Regions from separate parts of the Variovorax sp. V116 genome, predicted to be linked through region 1. Evidence: predicted binding sites of a transcription regulator. Region 1 holds the regulator's gene; each other region holds the start of a gene.
The links. Region 1 encodes sigma-54, which starts transcription at its own class of promoters, with help from an activator protein. Its sites were predicted from a motif close to TGGCANGNAANCTGCTTT; they were not measured.
Positions count from the first base shown of each region.

Region 1 (4,210 bases):
CGCGCCGGCGGCGGCCGCGCCCCAGCCGGCACCCGGTGCCGGCCTGCGCTCGAGCACCACGCTGGGCGGCGACGGGGAAAGGCGCAAGTGATCGAAGCCGCTGGAACCCAGAACGCCGACGGCACGCCGGGCAGCCGCCTGGTGGTGCGCGGCCTGCAGAAGAGCTACGGCAGCCGCAAGGTCGTGCGGGATGTCTCGCTCGACGTGCAAAAGGGCGAAGTCGTCGGGCTGCTCGGCCCCAACGGCGCCGGCAAGACCACTTCGTTCTACATGATCGTGGGGCTGGTGCGGGCCGATGCGGGCGAGATCACCATCGACGGCGAGCCCATCGCCCACATGCCGATCCACCGGCGCGCGCGCATGGGCCTGAGCTACCTGCCGCAGGAAGCCTCCATCTTCCGCAAGCTCACGGTCGAGGAAAACGTGCGCGCCGTGCTCGAGCTCCAGCGCGAGCCCGACGCCAGCGGCAAGCCCGCGCCACTGACCAAGCAGCGCATCGAGGAGCGCCTCTCCGGCCTGCTGGCCGACCTGCGGGTGGACCATCTTCGCGATTCGCCCGCGCTCGCGCTCTCGGGCGGCGAACGGCGCCGGGTCGAGATCGCCCGCGCGCTGGCCACGCAGCCGCGCTTCATCCTGCTGGACGAGCCCTTTGCCGGCATCGACCCGATCGCGGTGATCGAGATCCAGCGGATCATCAGCTTCCTGAAGGAGCGCGGCATCGGCGTGCTCATCACCGACCACAACGTGCGTGAGACGCTGGGCATCTGCGATCACGCGTTCATCATCAGCGACGGGCATGTGCTGGCACAAGGCACACCCTCGGAGATCGTCGACAACGCCGAAGTACGCAGGGTGTACCTCGGCGAGCACTTCCGGATGTAAGGGAGGAGTCGGTCTCCATGAAGCAAGGGCTGTCCCTTCGCGTTTCGCAGCACCTGGCGCTCACGCCCCAGCTGCAGCAGTCGATCCGGCTGCTGCAGCTGTCCACGCTCGAACTGAGCCAGGAAGTGGAGCAGATGCTGGACGAGAACCCGTTCCTCGAACGCACCGCGGAAGAAGCCGCGCGCGAGGAATTCGGGCTCGACGCCATCGACACGCCGGTGCCGCGCGACGAGGCCGGTGAAGCCGCCGAGGGCGAATTCAGCTCGGCCCCGGCCAGCAGCACGACCAGCACTTCGAGCGAAACCGCCTCCACGGCCGAGTCCGAGGTTCCTGCCGCCGACGCCACCGAGCGCGAGCCCGACTGGGAAGGCGACGGCACCGTCGACATGGCGCCGGACGACAGCGAATGGGGCAGCGATGCCCCCGCGCGCCAGAACAACCTGGGCGACGACGAGCGTGCCGACGCCACTGAGCTCGCGCGCAGCCAGGAGTCGCTGCAGTCCTTCCTGCACCGGCAGGCGCTGAGCCTGCGGCTGAACGAGAACGACAGCGCCGCGCTGCGCTTCCTGATCGAATCGCTCAACGACGACGGCTACCTGGAGGATTCGCTGCCGGCGCTGGCCTCGGGCCTCGCGGGCGACGACAACGACCAGTTCGACGAGCTGGTGCACCACTTCCAGGTGGCGCTCGGCCTGCTGCAGAGCCTGGAGCCGGCCGGCGTCGGCGCGCGCGACCTGGGCGAATGCCTTTGCATCCAGCTGCGCGCGCTCGCCAGCGAAAGCGAGACCGAGGAACAGGCGCTGGTGCGCAAGACCGCCATCGCGATCTGCAAGCAGCCGATGGAGCTGCTCGCGCGGCGCGACTTCAAGCGCCTGGCCACGCTCACGCGCACCAACGAAGAGCTGGTGCGCTCGGCGCTGCAGGTCATCTCGCGCCTGGAGCCCAAGCCGGGCCGCCGTTTTGTCGATGTCGAGCGCAACATCGTGATTCCCGACGTGATCGTCACCAAGATCGGCCGCGGCACCAATGCCAAGTTCCGCGTCATGCTCAACCCCGAGGTGATGCCGCGGCTGCGCGTGCACGACATCTATGCCGGCGCGCTCAAGTCGCACAAGGGCGAGGGCAGCCAGGCGCTGTCGCAGCGGCTGCAGGAGGCACGCTGGTTCATCAAGAACATCCAGCAGCGCTTCGACACCATCCTGCGCGTGAGCAACGCCATCGTCGAGCGGCAGAAGAGCTTCTTCGTGCACGGCGAGCTCGCGATGCGACCACTGGTGCTGCGCGAGATTGCCGACGAACTCGGCCTGCACGAATCGACCATCTCGCGCGTGACCACGGCCAAGTACATGTCCACGCCTTTCGGCACGGTCGAGCTCAAGTACTTCTTCGGCTCGGCGCTCGGCACCGAGACCGGCGGCAATGCATCGAGCACCGCGGTGCGCGCGCTGATCAAGCAGTTCGTGAGCTCCGAGAGCATCAAGAAGCCGCTGTCCGACAGCCAGATCTCCGAGATGCTCAAGGAGCAGGGCATCGAGTGCGCGCGCCGCACCGTGGCCAAGTACCGCGAGGCCCTGCGCATCGCGCCCGCCAACCTCCGCAAGGCGCTGTAGAAAGCCGCCGATGGCCCGTCGCCTGCTGTCGCGCTGTGGGCAATGGGTCTTCGCCATGGCGGCGGTGCTGCTGTTCGCCGGCTGCGCCACCCTGCCCGACGAGGCGCCGCGCCCGGCCACCCGGGCCATGGCCGCCTCGGCCGACACCGCGCTCGGCAAGATCGCGCAGGCCTCGCAGCCCGACCCCGACCTGAGCGGCTTCCGCCTGATGCCGGGCGGCGACTTTGCCTTCGACACCCGCATCCAGCTCGCGCGGCGCGCCCAGCGCACGCTCGACGTGCAGTACTACCAGATCGAGAACGACGAGACCGGCCGCTACCTGCTGCGCACGCTGCGCGACGCGGCCCGGCGCGGCGTGCGCGTGCGGCTCCTGATGGACGATCTCTACACTTCGGGCGAGGACGAGCTGCTGCTCGGCCTGGCCGCCACGCCGAATGTCGAGCTGCGCCTGTTCAATCCCTTTCCGGCCGGGCGCGGCAGCCTGCTCAGGCGCTTCACCGCCTCGCTGTTCGACTTCAGCCGCGTCAACCGGCGCATGCACAACAAGCTCTTCATCGCCGATGGCGCGATGGCGGTGGCGGGCGGGCGCAACATCGGCAACCAGTATTTCAGGCGCACGGCGGGCGAGAATTTTCTCGATCTCGACACCTTCGTCGCCGGCGCGCTGATTCCGCGCCTGGGCGCGCTGTTCGACCAGTACTGGAACAGCGTCTATGTGCGGCCGGTCCGGTCGGTGGTGGCCAGCACACTGACACGTGACGAGCTGCAGAAGCGCTTCGACACCGCCACCGGCCCGGACACCACGCCGCCGCCGCCCCGGCCCGCGCCCAACGACCTGCTCGGCTACAGCCCGATCGCCGAAGACCTGGATGCCGGCAAGCTCGACCTGATCTGGACGCTGGCCGAGGCGTATGCCGATTCGCCCGAGCGCGTGATCGGCAAGACCGCCTCGTACGGCGGCGTGCCGCTGCTCGACGTCGACAGCGTGCGCTACAACGTGGTCGAGCAGATGCGCCGCGCGCGCTCCGAGGTGACCATCGTCTCGCCCTACCTGATTCCGGGCAAGGCGGGGCTCGAAGTGATGCGCGAAATCCGCCGGCGCAACGTGAAGATCAGCATCGTCACCAATTCCTTCGCCGCCACCGACGAGCCGCTGGTCCACACGGCCTACCGCCGCTACCGGCCCGAGATGCTCGAGCTCGGCGCCGAGCTCTACGAACTGAGCACCACGCGCACGCGGCGCAGCGTGCGCCTCGGCCTGTTCGGCACTTCGGTGGGGCGGCTGCATGCCAAGTCGGCGGTGATCGACCGGCAGGTTCTTTTCGTCGGCTCGATGAATTTCGACCCGCGCTCCGAAACGCACAACACCGAGATCGGCCTGTTCATCCGCAGCCCCGAGATGGCGCAGCAGACGCTCAAGCTCATCGAGGTGCTGAAGCAGCAGGGCGCCTACCGGCTGCGCTTTGCGAAGGACAGCGGCAATGCGCGCATCGAGTGGATCAGCGAGGAGGAGGCCGGCCGGACCACCGTGCTGAACGAGGAGCCCGACTCCGATTTCTGGGGCCGCACCATGCTCGAGATGCTGGCGCCGCTGACGCCCGAGAGCCTGCTGTAGCCCGCGCGGCTCAGCTGCTGCTGCGCACGCCCGACAGCAGCTTGAGGCCCAGCAGCACCATCACGCCGCCGGCCGCGCGGTCGATCCAGGCCTTGTAGCGCAG
Region 1 is NZ_AP028661.1:637,455-641,664, forward strand. Features, by position in the region: gene lptA (lipopolysaccharide transport periplasmic protein LptA) at 1-91, shown strand, start outside; gene lptB (LPS export ABC transporter ATP-binding protein) at 88-882, shown strand; gene ACAM58_RS02965 (RNA polymerase factor sigma-54) at 900-2,492, shown strand; gene ACAM58_RS02970 (phospholipase D family protein) at 2,503-4,107, shown strand; gene ACAM58_RS02975 (LysE family translocator) at 4,118-4,210, opposite strand, start outside.

Region 2 (4,210 bases), 2.6 Mb from region 1:
TCCCGGCTGCGCCACAGCACGGCGCCGCAAGGCACGCTCTCGACCAGCTTCACGCCCTGCGCGGCATAGCGCTCGACCACTTCCGGGGCCGGATGGCCGAAACGGTTGCGGTAGCCCGCCTGGACCAGCGCGATGCGCGGGCGCACCGCCTCGAGGAACGCGGCGCTCGACGAGCTCTTGCTGCCGTGGTGCGGCGCGAGCAGCACGTCGGCGCGCAGGTCGGCCGCGCGCGACACCAGCGCCGCCTCCTGCAGGCGCTCGATGTCGCCGGCCAGCAGCACCGTGGCGCCGCCGTTGGCGATGCGCAGCACGCAAGAAATGGCATTGGGCTTGGTGAACGACAGGTAGTCGCCCGCCGCCGGATGGAGGATCTCGAAATCCACGCCGTCCCAGCTCCAGCGCTGCCCCGCCTCGCAGCGCCGGGCCGGCCGCACCGACTGCAGCGGGTGCGCGGCTTCGATCGAGCTCGACAGCGCCGCCTGCGGCTGCATCGCGAGCACCGCGGGCGCGCCGCCGGTGTGGTCGCTGTCGCGGTGGCTCAGCACCAGCATGTCCAGCCGCTCGTCGAAGGCGCGCAGCAGCGGCACGAGCACGCGGTGGCCGGCGTCGCTCTCGAGGCTGTAGCGCGGACCCGCGTCGTACAGCAGGCTGTGCGTTGCGGTGCGCACGAGGATCGCGTTGCCCTGCCCGATGTCCGCAGCCAGCAGCTCGAACTGCCCCGCGGCCGGCCGGGGCGCGTGCCAGAGCAGCACCGGCAAGAGGAGCGGCAGGCCCAGCGTGCGCAGCGACCACGGCAGCCGCATCGCAAGCAGGACGCCGCCCGCCACGCCGCAGGCCGCCATCCACACGGGCGGCGCCGCCATCGAGAGCGTGGCGTACGGCAGTGCGGCCAGCCAGCGCAGCAGCAGGGCCAGCGCCTGCACGGCCCAGGCGGCAAGATCCCAGAGCGGCGGCGCCACCGCCCCCAGCATCGCCAGCGGCGTGACCACCAGCGTGACCCAGGGGATCGCCACCGCATTGGCCAGCAGCCCCACCACCGACACCTGCTGGAAAAGCAGCAGGCTCAATGGCGTCAGCGCCAGCGTGATCACCCACTGCTCGCGGAAGAAGGCCAACAGCCGGGCCGACCGGCCCGCCGCCTCCTCGGCCGGCCGCATGAAGCCGGTCGCGAACAGGATGCCGACCGCCACGAAGCTGAGCCAGAAACCGGCCTGCATCAGCGCCCACGGGTCGACGGCCACCACCACCGCCGCGATCAGCAGCCAGACATGGGGCCATGGCCAGCGCCGCCCCGTGAGCCGCAGCAGCGCCGCGGTCGCGAGCATCCAGACCGTGCGCTGCGAAGGCACGCCCCAGCCGCTGAAAAGCGCATAGAGCCCGGCCAGCAGCACGCCACCGGCCAGCGCGGCCTGCGGCGCGGGAACGCGCAGCATCAGCCGGCCGCTGCGCCGCCACAGCGCGCCCACCGCGTGCGCGGCAAGCCAGGCGAACATGGTGATGTGCAGCCCCGAAATCGACATCAGGTGGGCCACGCCGGTGGCGCGGAACACATCCCAGTCGCTGCGGTCGATGGCGCCCTGGTCGCCGGTCACGAGTGCGGCGATGACGCCGGCCTGCCGCGCGTCGGCCACGCGCTCGAACACCGCATCGCGCACCGCCTCCCGCGCACGCTCGATCGGATGCAGCCATGTGGATTGCAGGTGTGCCGGTGCGGCATCGCGGGCGCCGGTTCGCACATAGCCGCTGGCATGCACGCCCTGCTCCCAGAGCCACAGTTCGCTGTCGAAGCCGTGCGGATTGAGATTGCCGTGCGGCGCCTTGAGCCGCACGGTGAGGCGCCAGCGCTCGCCCGCATGCAGCGCGGCCGCGTCGCCGGCCGTGGCTCGGCCTTCCGTCGCGCGCCCCCAGAGAGAGCTGTCCTCGCGGTACCAGCCGAGCGCGATGCGCGCCGGAACGCGTGGCGCAGCCCCGGCGCGCCCATCCGCCCAGCGCGCCGACTCCACATCAAGCCGAAAGCGCGTGCCGCCCTCGTTGCGCTGGGGCATCTGCGCGACCACGCCCACCACCTGCAGGTCGCGGCCTTCGAGGGCCGGGTCGAGCGCGCCCGCTGCGTAGACCGCCGCGCGCCAGCCCGCGAGCCCGCCGGCGGCAAGCGCACCGCAGGCCAGCGCAAGGGCCATCGCAAGCCCTGCCGGCATGCGCCACGCACGAAGCGGCCATCGCCATCGGCGCGACAGTGCCGCCAGCCCCGCAAGGCCCGCGAAGAGCAGCGCCGCATAGGCACCCGCGCTCCACAGCCGCGGCTGCTGCAGTTGCAAGGCCGCGCCGAGCAGCGATCCGCCCAGCGCAGCAAAGGCCCACGACGCCGCCGCGGCACGTGCCGGCCTCACCGGCCAACTCCAGAACACATGATGCAAACCCTCCCCATGCTCGCGCTCAGTGGCGCGTTAATTGCTTTGCTTCTGGGCTAGTATGCGTCTCACAAGAGACATCTTTTCGATGCAATCTCGCAGTACTGCACACAAAACGCATGTCCATTCACGCCGCACTCCACCACGTCACCCACTACAAATACGACCGCCTGGTGCAGTTGGGCCCGCAGGTCGTGCGCTTGCGCCCCGCGCCGCACTGCCGCAGCAACGTCATCTCGTATTCGCTGCAGGTCGAGCCGGCCGAGCACTTCGTCAACTGGATGCAGGACCCGTTCGCCAACTACCAGGCGCGGCTCGTGTTTCCCGAGAAGACGCGCGAGTTCAAGGTCACGGTCGACCTGGTCGTCGAGATGGCGGTCTACAACCCCTTCGACTTCTTCCTCGAGCCGCAGGCCGAGAACTTCCCGTTCAAGTACACCGCCTCGCAGGCCGAGGAACTCGCGCCCTATCTCGTCACCGAGGAACCCACGCCGCTGCTGGCGGCTTACCTCGACAAGATCGAGCGCAAGGAGCAGCGCACCATCGACTTCCTGGTCGGCCTCAACCAGCAGGTGCAGCAGGACGTCAACTACCTGATCCGCATGGAGCCCGGCGTGCAGGCGCCGGAAGAAACGCTCACCAGCGGCAGCGGCTCCTGCCGCGACTCGGGCTGGCTGCTGGTGCAGCTGCTGCGCCATTGCGGCCTGGCCGCGCGCTTCGTCTCGGGCTACCTGATCCAGCTCACGCCCGACGTCAAGGCGCTCGACGGCCCGAGCGGCACCACGGTCGACTTCACCGACCTGCACGCCTGGTGCGAGGTCTTCCTGCCCGGCGCGGGCTGGATCGGCCTGGATGCCACCTCGGGCCTCCTGGCCGGCGAAGGCCACATCCCGCTCGCCTGCACGCCCACGCCTTCGAGCGCCGCGCCCATCGAAGGCGGGGTGGACGAAGCCGAGGTCGACTTCGGCCATGAGATGAAGGTCACGCGCATCTACGAATCGCCGCGCGTGACCAAGCCCTACACCGAGGAGCAATGGGCCGAGGTGCTCGCGCTCGGCGACGCGGTCGATGCGCGGCTGAAAGCCGGCGACGTGCGCCTCACGATGGGTGGCGAGCCCACCTACGTGGCCACCAGCGACCGCGACGCGCCCGAGTGGAACACCGATGCGCTCGGCCCCACCAAGCGCGGCTATGCCACCGAGCTCGTGCACAAGCTGCGCGCCGAGTACGGCCAGGGCGGCTTCCTGCATTTCGGCCAGGGCAAGTGGTACCCGGGCGAGCAGCTGCCGCGCTGGGCGCTGTCGATCTTCTGGCGCGCCGACGGCCAGACGCTCTGGCACGACCCCGAACTCTTCGCCGACGAGCGCGTGCCCACGCACTACACGAGCGAAGACGCGCGCCGCTTCACCACCGTGCTGGCGCACAAGCTCGGCATCACCGAACGCTACGTCCAGCCCGGCTACGAAGACGTCTACTACTACCTCTGGCGCGAACGCCGCCTGCCGGTCAACGTCGACCCCTTCGAGTCGAAGCTCGACGACGAGCTCGAGCGCGTCCGCCTGCGCCGCGTGTTCACGCAGAAGCTCGACGCGGTCATCGGCTACATGCTGCCGCTGGAACCCGCCAACGCCGATGCCGACGCGCCCGCGCTCGAAGGCCCGGGCTGGAAGACCGGCCCCTGGTTCCTGCGCGACGACCGGCTCTACCTGATCCCGGGCGATTCGCCGATGGGCTACCGCCTGCCGCTCGATTCGCAGCCCTGGGCCAGCAAGGGCGACTACCCCTACCTCGTCGAGCGC
Region 2 is NZ_AP028661.1:3,458,638-3,462,847, forward strand. Features, by position in the region: gene ACAM58_RS16480 (DNA internalization-related competence protein ComEC/Rec2) at 1-2,390, opposite strand, end outside; gene ACAM58_RS16485 (DUF2126 domain-containing protein) at 2,531-4,210, shown strand, end outside.
Region 2: ACAM58_RS16485 (DUF2126 domain-containing protein) is a predicted target of sigma-54. The motif match lies at 2,441-2,458, and genes of this name have one in related genera.

Region 3 (4,210 bases), on a different replicon from region 1:
ATGAATGGAACATGGAATCCTCGCGTGTTCATGAACGGAATGCGTCACGGCCGCCCGAAGGGGCGTGACGCAGGCGATGCATGCGCGCTGCCGCGGCCCGTGACCGGGCGCGCGCAGGCGCACGAACGCTTCAGGCGCGAGGAGGTTTGTCGAGAAGGCGCGGCGCGACCGTGGCCACCGTGCTGGCGGGCTCGGCGAGGTCGGCGCGGGGAAGGCCCTGGAACACGATCAGTTCCAGCGTGCTGGTGAGTGCGGTGGCGTGGCAGGCGCCGCAGGTGCCGCACTTGTGCATGCCATCGGGCGACGCGTGGGTGTCGGCGTGAGCGCTTTGGTCGCCGGAAGATGTCCCGGCGTCCTGCGCGGCAGCTTCGTGGTGCTGATGGCCTGCATGCCCATCGCCGTGCGCCTGCTGCGCATGCCGATGGCTTTCGGCCGGCGCGGCGGCTGCCGCAGCAGCCAGGGCAGCACCCTCATGGCCCGGTCCGCAAAAGACCATGGCGGCAGCCGCGTACGCCTGGAAGGGCACGGCAAACATCACGATCCAGAGGACGAAGAGGCGAACCCGGTGCATGCGAGGATTGTAGATAGAGCAGCAATGCCTGTCCGTATTCGACGGGCATGCATGCCACTCTAGCCATCCAGGCCGACGGTTTCCCGTCGGCCGGATTACAGCGCCGTCATCTTCGGGCGCCGCCGTGCCGTCAGAAGAAGCCGAGCTTCTTCGGCGAATAGCTCACGAGCAGGTTCTTGGTCTGCTGGTAGTGGTCGAGCATCATCTTGTGCGTCTCGCGGCCGATGCCCGATTCCTTGTAGCCGCCGAACGTGGCGTGCGCGGGGTAGGCGTGGTAGCAGTTGGTCCACACGCGGCCGGCCTGGATGGCGCGGCCCATGCGGTAGGCGGTGCTGCCGTTGCGCGTCCACACGCCGGCGCCCAGGCCGTAGGGCGTGTCGTTGGCAATCTCCAGCGCCTCGGCCTCGGTCTTGAAGGTGGCAATGGCGAGCACGGGGCCGAAGATCTCCTCCTGGAAGATGCGCATCTTGTTGTGGCCCTTGAACAGCGTGGGCTCGATGTAGTAGCCGCCGGCCAGCTCGCCGCCGAGCTGCGCGCGGCCGCCGCCGGTCAGGCACTGCGCGCCCTCTTCCTTGCCGAGCGCGAGATAGCTCATGATCTTGTCCATCTGGATGGCCGAGGCCTGCGCGCCCATCATGGTGTCGGTGTCCAGCGGATGGCCCTGCTTGATGGCCTTGATGCGCTCGAGCGCACGCGCCATGAACTTGTCGTAGATCGATTCCTGGATCAGCGCGCGCGACGGGCAGGTGCAGACCTCGCCCTGGTTGAAGGCGAACAGCACCAGGCCTTCGATGGCCTTGTCGAAGAAGTCGTCGTCCGCGTCGGCGATGTCCTCGAAGAAGATGTTGGGGCTCTTGCCGCCGAGCTCCAGCGTGGCCGGGATCAGGTTGCCGGCCGCGGCCTGCGCGATGACGCGGCCGGTGGCGGTGGAGCCCGTGAAGGCGATCTTCGCGATGCGCTTGCTGCCCGCCAGCGCCATGCCGGCTTCGCGGCCGTAGCCGTTCACGATGTTGAGCACGCCGGGCGGCAGCAGGTCGGCCAGCAGCTCGGCCATCACCATGATGCTCACGGGCGTGGATTCGGCGGGCTTGAGCACCACGCAGTTGCCCGCGGCAATGGCGGGCGCGAGCTTCCACGCGGCCATCAGGATCGGGAAGTTCCACGGAATGATCAGCCCCACCACGCCCAGCGGCTCATGGAAGTGATAGGCGATGGTGTTCTCGTCGATCTCGCTCAGCGCGCCTTCCTGTGCGCGCAGGCACCCGGCAAAGTAGCGGAAGTGGTCGATGGTCAGCGGAATGTCGGCGTTGAGCGTCTCGCGGATCGGCTTGCCGTTGTCCACGGTTTCCGCATAGGCGAGCAGCTCGAGGTTCTGCTCCAGGCGGTCGGCAATCTTCAGCAGCAGGTTGGCGCGCTCGGCCGGCGAGGTGCGTCCCCATTGGCCCGCGGCCGCGTGGGCGGCGTCGAGCGCGAGCTCGATGTCCTCCGCGCCCGAGCGGGCGGCGCGCGTGTAGGGCTTGCCGGTGATCGGCGTGATCACGTCGAAGTACTGGCCCTTCACGGGCGGCACGAACTTGCCGTTGATGAAGTTGTCGTAGGCCGGCTTGAAGTCGATCTTGGCACCGGGGGTGTTGGGGCTCGCGTATTGCATGGTCTCTTGTCTCCGTCGGGTAAAGGGGTGGAAGGCGGCCGCGCAAGCCGGATGCCGCGCGGTCCCGGGTGCTGCATTGCACGCGCCATGCCACGCGGTCCTGGAGGCCATTCGCCCGATCTGGCACATGCATCGGCCCGATTTCCTGCGCCAGGCTGCAACAGCGCTGCGTGTCGCGGTGAGCAGCTGTCACGAAACGGGACAAGACACCCGCCGCTGGCACACAAGATCGAGCGGCTGCCGGATGCGCGCTGGGCGTCGCATTCGGATACATTGGGGCCGCGTTCGCCTCCGGCGAGCCACCCCATCCTTCCTTCCGCCGCCATGCTTCCTTGCCCCGAAAGCGCGTAGTGATTCGCGGACCCTCCATCACCGCCCGGACCATGGCTTTCGTGGCCGTCGTCTGCCTCAGCCTGCTGGCGATCGACTTCTGGAACAGCTGGGAGGCGCGCACCGACCAGCTCCAGCAGATGAACGTGGCCACGTCGAACCTCTCGCGCGCCATGGCGCAGCAGGCCGACGACACGATCAAGAAGGCCGACACCGTGCTGGTCGGCATGGTCGAGCGCGTGGAGCACGACGGCACCGATCCATCCGACGTGGCGCGGCTTCGCCAGCTGCTGGCCCTGCGCGTTGCCGAGCTCCCCCAGCTCGACGGCCTGCACATCTACGACCAGGACGGCAACTGGATTGCGAACTCCCGCCCCACGCGGCCGGAGAACCTGAACAACGCGGACCGCGAGTACTTCGCCTTCCACCGCACGCACGCAGAGCGCGGACCGCACATCGGCATTCCGGTTCAAAGCCGTACCAGCGGCCGTCTGCTGGTGCCGGTTTCGCGGCGCATCAACCATGCGGACGGCAGCTTTGCCGGCGTGGCGCTCGCGACGATCCACGTCGACTTCTTCTCCAGGTTCTACGACAGCCTGGACATCGGCCAGGCCGGCGCCGTGGCGCTGGTGCTCGAGAACGGAACCATGATGACCCGGCGGCCCTACAGCCCCGACATGGTGGGACGGAACATGCTGGAGACCCAGCTCTTTCGCTCCTACGCCGCGCATGGGCCGGTCGGCACGGCCTACATCAAGTCGGCGCAGGACGGCGTGACACGGTTGAACAGCTTCCGGCGCCTGGACAACTACCCGCTGTTCGTTTCCGCGGCGCTGTCCAAGGACGAGATCCTGGCCAACTGGTGGCGCGACACGCTGTGGCATTCGGGCGGCGTCGTTCTGCTGAGCCTGATCGTCGGCTTCATCGGATGGCGCCTGGTGCGGCAGTTCCAGCTCCAGACCCGCACCGAGGCCGAGCTGCGGCAGGCGCGCGATGCGCTCGAAACGCTCAACAAGACCCTCAACACCCTGGCCATGGAAGACGGCCTGACCGGGCTCGCGAACCGCAGGCAGTTCGACGTGGCGCTGGACAGCGAATACAGCCGCGCCGCGCGCAACGCGAGCACGCTGGCGCTGATCATGATGGATGTGGATTGCTTCAAGCAATACAACGACATCTACGGCCATGCGGCGGGCGACGAGTGCCTGCAGACCATCGGCCGCACCATCGCGCGCGTCGCGTCGCGGCGCCCGGGAGATCTTGCGGCGCGCTATGGCGGAGAAGAGCTGGCGGTGCTGCTGCCGAACACCGACGTGGCGGGCGCCGTGATGCTGGCCGAACGCATCCGCAGCGCCGTGCGCGAGCTGAAGATCGAACATGCGGGCACCGCCGACGGATTCGTGACGCTGAGCGCCGGCGTGGATGCGCTCAGTCCCCAGGCCGGCATCGGCGGCCAGCCCAAGGAACTGATCCGGTCCGCGGACAAGGCGCTGTACGCCGCCAAGTCGGGCGGGCGCAACCGCGTGTGCGCCTCGACCGGACAGCCGCTGGCGGCGTGACGCGGGTCTGAGCCTCAGCCCGCCTTCCCTCGGCTTCGAAGAAGCCTTCCGCGGCTCTACGCAGGGTAAACCCCAGTACTTGGCCCCTTGATTCCACCC
Region 3 is NZ_AP028662.1:159,870-164,079, reverse strand. Features, by position in the region: gene ACAM58_RS26755 (hypothetical protein) at 1-13, opposite strand, end outside; gene ACAM58_RS26750 (hypothetical protein) at 131-571, opposite strand; gene adh (aldehyde dehydrogenase) at 702-2,222, opposite strand; gene ACAM58_RS26740 (sensor domain-containing diguanylate cyclase) at 2,606-4,111, shown strand.
Region 3: adh (aldehyde dehydrogenase) is a predicted target of sigma-54. The motif match lies at 2,298-2,315, and genes of this name have one in related genera.

Region 4 (4,210 bases), on a different replicon from region 1:
GTCGACGCTCTTCGTGTCGTGCCTGTAGCCCAACTGCACGGCCGTCTCGTCGCTTTCCTCGGCGCGCGGCGGCGCGGCCAGCACGCGCACCGGCAGCACTGCCAGCAGGCAGGCGCCGCCGGCCGCGCGGCCGACGAACTCCCGGCGGGAGGCGCCGCGGCGCCCTTCGCTGTTGCGATCCGTCATGCCGCCTCCTTCAGTTGGACGCCACGCGGGCCTCGCCCGCGCGGGCGGTGCGCGCGCTGCCGGCGGAAGGGATCTTGAAGACCCACACCATGCCGCCCTGCTCCAGCAGGTTGACCTTCTTGGCCACCTCGCCACCCCACAGCGGCACCGCGCCGCCCCAGCCCGAGACCACGGCCACGTACTGCTCGCCGCCCTGCTGCCAGGTGACCGGCGGCGCGACCACGCCCGAGCCGGTCTGGAACTCCCACAGCACCTTGCCGGTCTTGGCGTCGGCCGCCTTCAGGTAGCCCTCGGGCGTGCCCCAGAACACCAGGTTGCCGCCAGTGGTGAGCACGCCGCCCCACAGCGGCGCACCGTTCTTGATCTCCCATGCGATCTTGCCGCTCTTGGGATCGATCGCGCGCAGCGCGCCGATGTAGTCCTCGTTGAGCGGCTTGATGGTGAAGCCCGAGCCGAGATAGGCCGCGCCCTTCTTGTAGGCCACCGGTTCGTTCCAGATGTCCATGCCCCATTCGTTGGCGGGCACGTAGAACATCTTGGTGTCGGGGCTGTAGGCCATCGGCATCTGGTTCTTGCCGCCCAGGAAGCCAGGCGCCGCGAAGACCGAGCTGCCCTTCTTGCCGTCGCCGCCCGCAACGGGATCGCCCGGGCGGTTCTCGGCCACGTAGTTCGGGCGGCCGGTCTTCAGGTCGATGCCGTTGGCCCAGGTCGTCTTCCTCACGAAGGGGAAGGCGTTGAGCAGCTGGCCGGTGGTGGCGTCGTTCACGTAGAAGTAGCCGTTGCGGTCGGCCTTGCCGCCCACGCGCCGGCCGTCCATGTCGAAGGTGACGAACTCGTTCACGCCGTCGAAGTCCCAGCTGTCGCTGGGCGTGTTCTGGTAGTGCCACTTGATCTGGCCGGTCTTCACGTCGATGGCCACCGTCGAGCACGAGAACAGGTTGTCGCCCTTGCGCAGGTGGCTGTTCCACGGCGCCGGGTTTCCGGTGCCGAAGTAGGCCAGGCCGGTCTTGGGATCGAAGGTGCCGCCCAGCCAGGTGGCGGCGCCACCGGTCTTCCAGAGGTCGCCCGGCCAGCTCTTGTTGACCGTGCCCGAGACGCCCGCCTCCTTCTTGTTGCCGTCGTTGTCGTAGGTGTAGCCCATGTGGCCTTCCACCGTGGGGCGCGACCACACCATGCTGCCCGTCCTGGCGTCGCGCGCCTCGACGCGGCCGACGATGCCGAACTCGCCGCCCGACACCCCCGTGAGGATCAGGCCGTTGGCGATGATCGGCGCCGCGGTGGCCGAGTAGCCGGCCGCGTAGTCGTCGATCTTCTCCTTCCAGACCACGTCGCCGGTGTTCTGGTCGAGCGCCACCAGCTGCGCGTCGAGCGTGGCGAAGATCACCAGGTTGTCGTACAGCGCCGCGCCGCGGTTGACCACGTCGCAGCAGGGCATGATGCCCTCGGGCAGGCGGTGCTCGTACTTCCACAATTTCTTGCCGGTGGTGGCGTCGAGCGCGTAGATGCGCGAGTACGAGGCCGTCACGAACATCTTGCCCTTGTGGATCACGGGCTGCGCCTCCTGGCCGCGCTGCTTCTCCCCGCCGAAGGAGAAGGCCCATGCCGGCGCGAGCCGGGACACGGTGCCGGTGTTGACCTGCTTCAGCGGCGAGTAGCGCTGGCCCTGGGTATTGACCCCCCAGGTCAGGACGTTGCCGTTCGCCGTGGCTTCGGACTGGATCATCTTGTCCGTGACTTGCGCGCCGGCGCTGCCGGCCGCGGCCAGGCCGATGGCCATGAGCGCGTTCAAGAGCTTCAATTGCATGGATGTCTCCTCGTGGGTGTGGATAGCGGCTCGGGCGTGCCATGCGGGCATGCCTTCACGGGAGTCAAGGGCAATCTCCATGCCACGCGCGATGCGGGCTTCCAGGGGCTCTTGCGCGCATCGCGCGGGCCGTGGGGCGCGGGTTTTCCCGCTGCATTGCTACAAGGTCGAACAGCGCGCGGGGCGCAACCGTTGCATCACGGCGCAGTGAATCGCCGGAAGGCGCCGGCCGCGCAATGGCCGCCGATTGAGCGCCAAGGCCGCCCGGCTACCTACCAGACATAGGGAATGAGGCGATGACGCACACGGCTTGCGTATTCGTTGTAGCCGGGAAGATCACGGCGCAAGATCTTTTCCTCATCAAGAAGTCGCCAGATCAGCACCGGCAGGACGAGCGGGAGGAGGCAGATCGTGAGCCACGAGCCGAGTGCGAGCGGCATGCCGATGAAAAGCCAGAGCGCGCCAGCGTACATAGGATGACGCACATGGGCGTAGGGGCCGCTGTCGATCACCTTCTGGTCGCCCGCGACGCTGATGTTGGCTGCTGCATAACTATTGACCTTCAGCACCCAGAAAATAAAGAGGAAGGACACCACGATCACGATGTTCCCTGCAAGGGACATATAAGCGGGAACCGGCGAGACGCCAAATCGGTAATCGAGTGCGGGCAGGATGATGAAGATGAAAAACGCGAGGATGATGAGCGACACAATGATCTTCTGCGGCCACTCTTTCTCATGCTGCGGTCCGGCATTCATGCGGCGCTCGAGCAGCGGCCTGTCGTGGAGGGCAAGATGGACAGTGAAGCCGATGGTCGAGAGAGAAAAGACGGCGACAAAGAGCCAGCCTTGCCAGTATTGCCACGTGCCCGTGGGCAAGAAGACGAAGGCAACGAGAACGGCCATTCCCGCAACTCCTTGCGTGATGGCTTTCTTGTGGAGCGGATCCATAGACAGTGAATGGTATGTCCGGCGTTCCATCGCGCAACAGGCGGCTCAAGTACGATGGCACGCTGATGCATCTACGAAATCGGAAAGATATGGTCAGGAGCCTCTCACTGTCAGCCCGGGGTCGACCGTCCGGACTTTCGCGACCACCACCGGAAATTGATGACGTGACCTCAAGTCCCTCCTCGTCAACTCACGTTGTACATGTCAGCGCCGCGGCGCGGCGCCCTGCGTACTGGAAACTCGCGGCGTATCTGTGGGGACCCGACTGCAACATCGACTCTGACGGAAACAGCCGAACTCCAGACGATGAGGAGTGGACCGAACTGACGCTGTCTCTTCGCGGCGAGCCCGGGCAATTCGTTACTGTTGACCCAATCGCTGACCAACCCGCAACCTTGGCGATACGGTCTTCCGACCCTGCATTGGCCGAGAAAGTTGCGGCGTTCCTCGATGGCAGCCGCAGGGGACCAGCGGCTACAGTCGGCCGAGGTTGTGTGGAAACGCTCTCGGCGCTCCAGTATGCCGAGCATCCGCGTCACGAGGGCAACCGCCAGCCTCGCAGGCCATCCAGTCGTCGTAGACGGGCACGAATGGATTTGAAGCCCAGCGGCCCTCTGCACCCGTTGAAGCGCCGTAAAGAGGCTCATGGCCCCACCAGCCGCACCGCCTTCATCATTCTTCTCATTCCCAGGATGGCGATCACTCGCTTGAGGTTGTAAGCCAGCACATGCAGGCTCATCTCGGTGCCCACATGCGCCAGCGTCTTCGTCAGGAAGTGCGTCGAGCCCATCCAGTGCTTCAACGTCCCGAAGACATGCTCCACGGTGCGCCGTCGCAAGGTCATGGCCTTGGGCTTCTTGTCCAGGCGCTGCTGCACACGCTCGAGTACTTCTTCATGTTCCCATCGGCGGATGCGTCGGAAGTCGCCTGTCGTGCATTGGTCTTTGATCGCGCATGTGGGGCAGGCGCTGGTCCAGTAGACATGCGCGTTGAGCCCGTTCTTCTCCAGCGTGCTGAACCGGTAAATGGCCTGCTCGCCCGCAGGGCACTGGTACTCATCGTCCTTCGCGATGTAGATGAAGTCGCTCTTGTCGAAGCGACCCGCAGCCTTGGCGCCCGAGGTCATGGGCTTGGGCACGAAGGCCGTGATGCCCGCGTCCTCGCAGGCCTTGAGCTCGGTGCCGTTGAAGTAGCCACGGTCGGCGAAGGCCTGCAGCTTCTTCGTGTCCATCGCCTCACGTGCCGCCTTGGCCATCTTGCTCAACTGGGC
Region 4 is NZ_AP028662.1:1,045,061-1,049,270, forward strand. Features, by position in the region: gene ACAM58_RS30955 (high-potential iron-sulfur protein) at 1-186, opposite strand, end outside; gene ACAM58_RS30960 (PQQ-dependent methanol/ethanol family dehydrogenase) at 197-1,990, opposite strand; gene ACAM58_RS30965 (isoprenylcysteine carboxylmethyltransferase family protein) at 2,263-2,895, opposite strand; gene ACAM58_RS30970 (IS1182 family transposase) at 3,584-4,210, opposite strand, start outside.
Region 4: ACAM58_RS30960 (PQQ-dependent methanol/ethanol family dehydrogenase) is a predicted target of sigma-54. The motif match lies at 2,058-2,075, and genes of this name have one in related genera.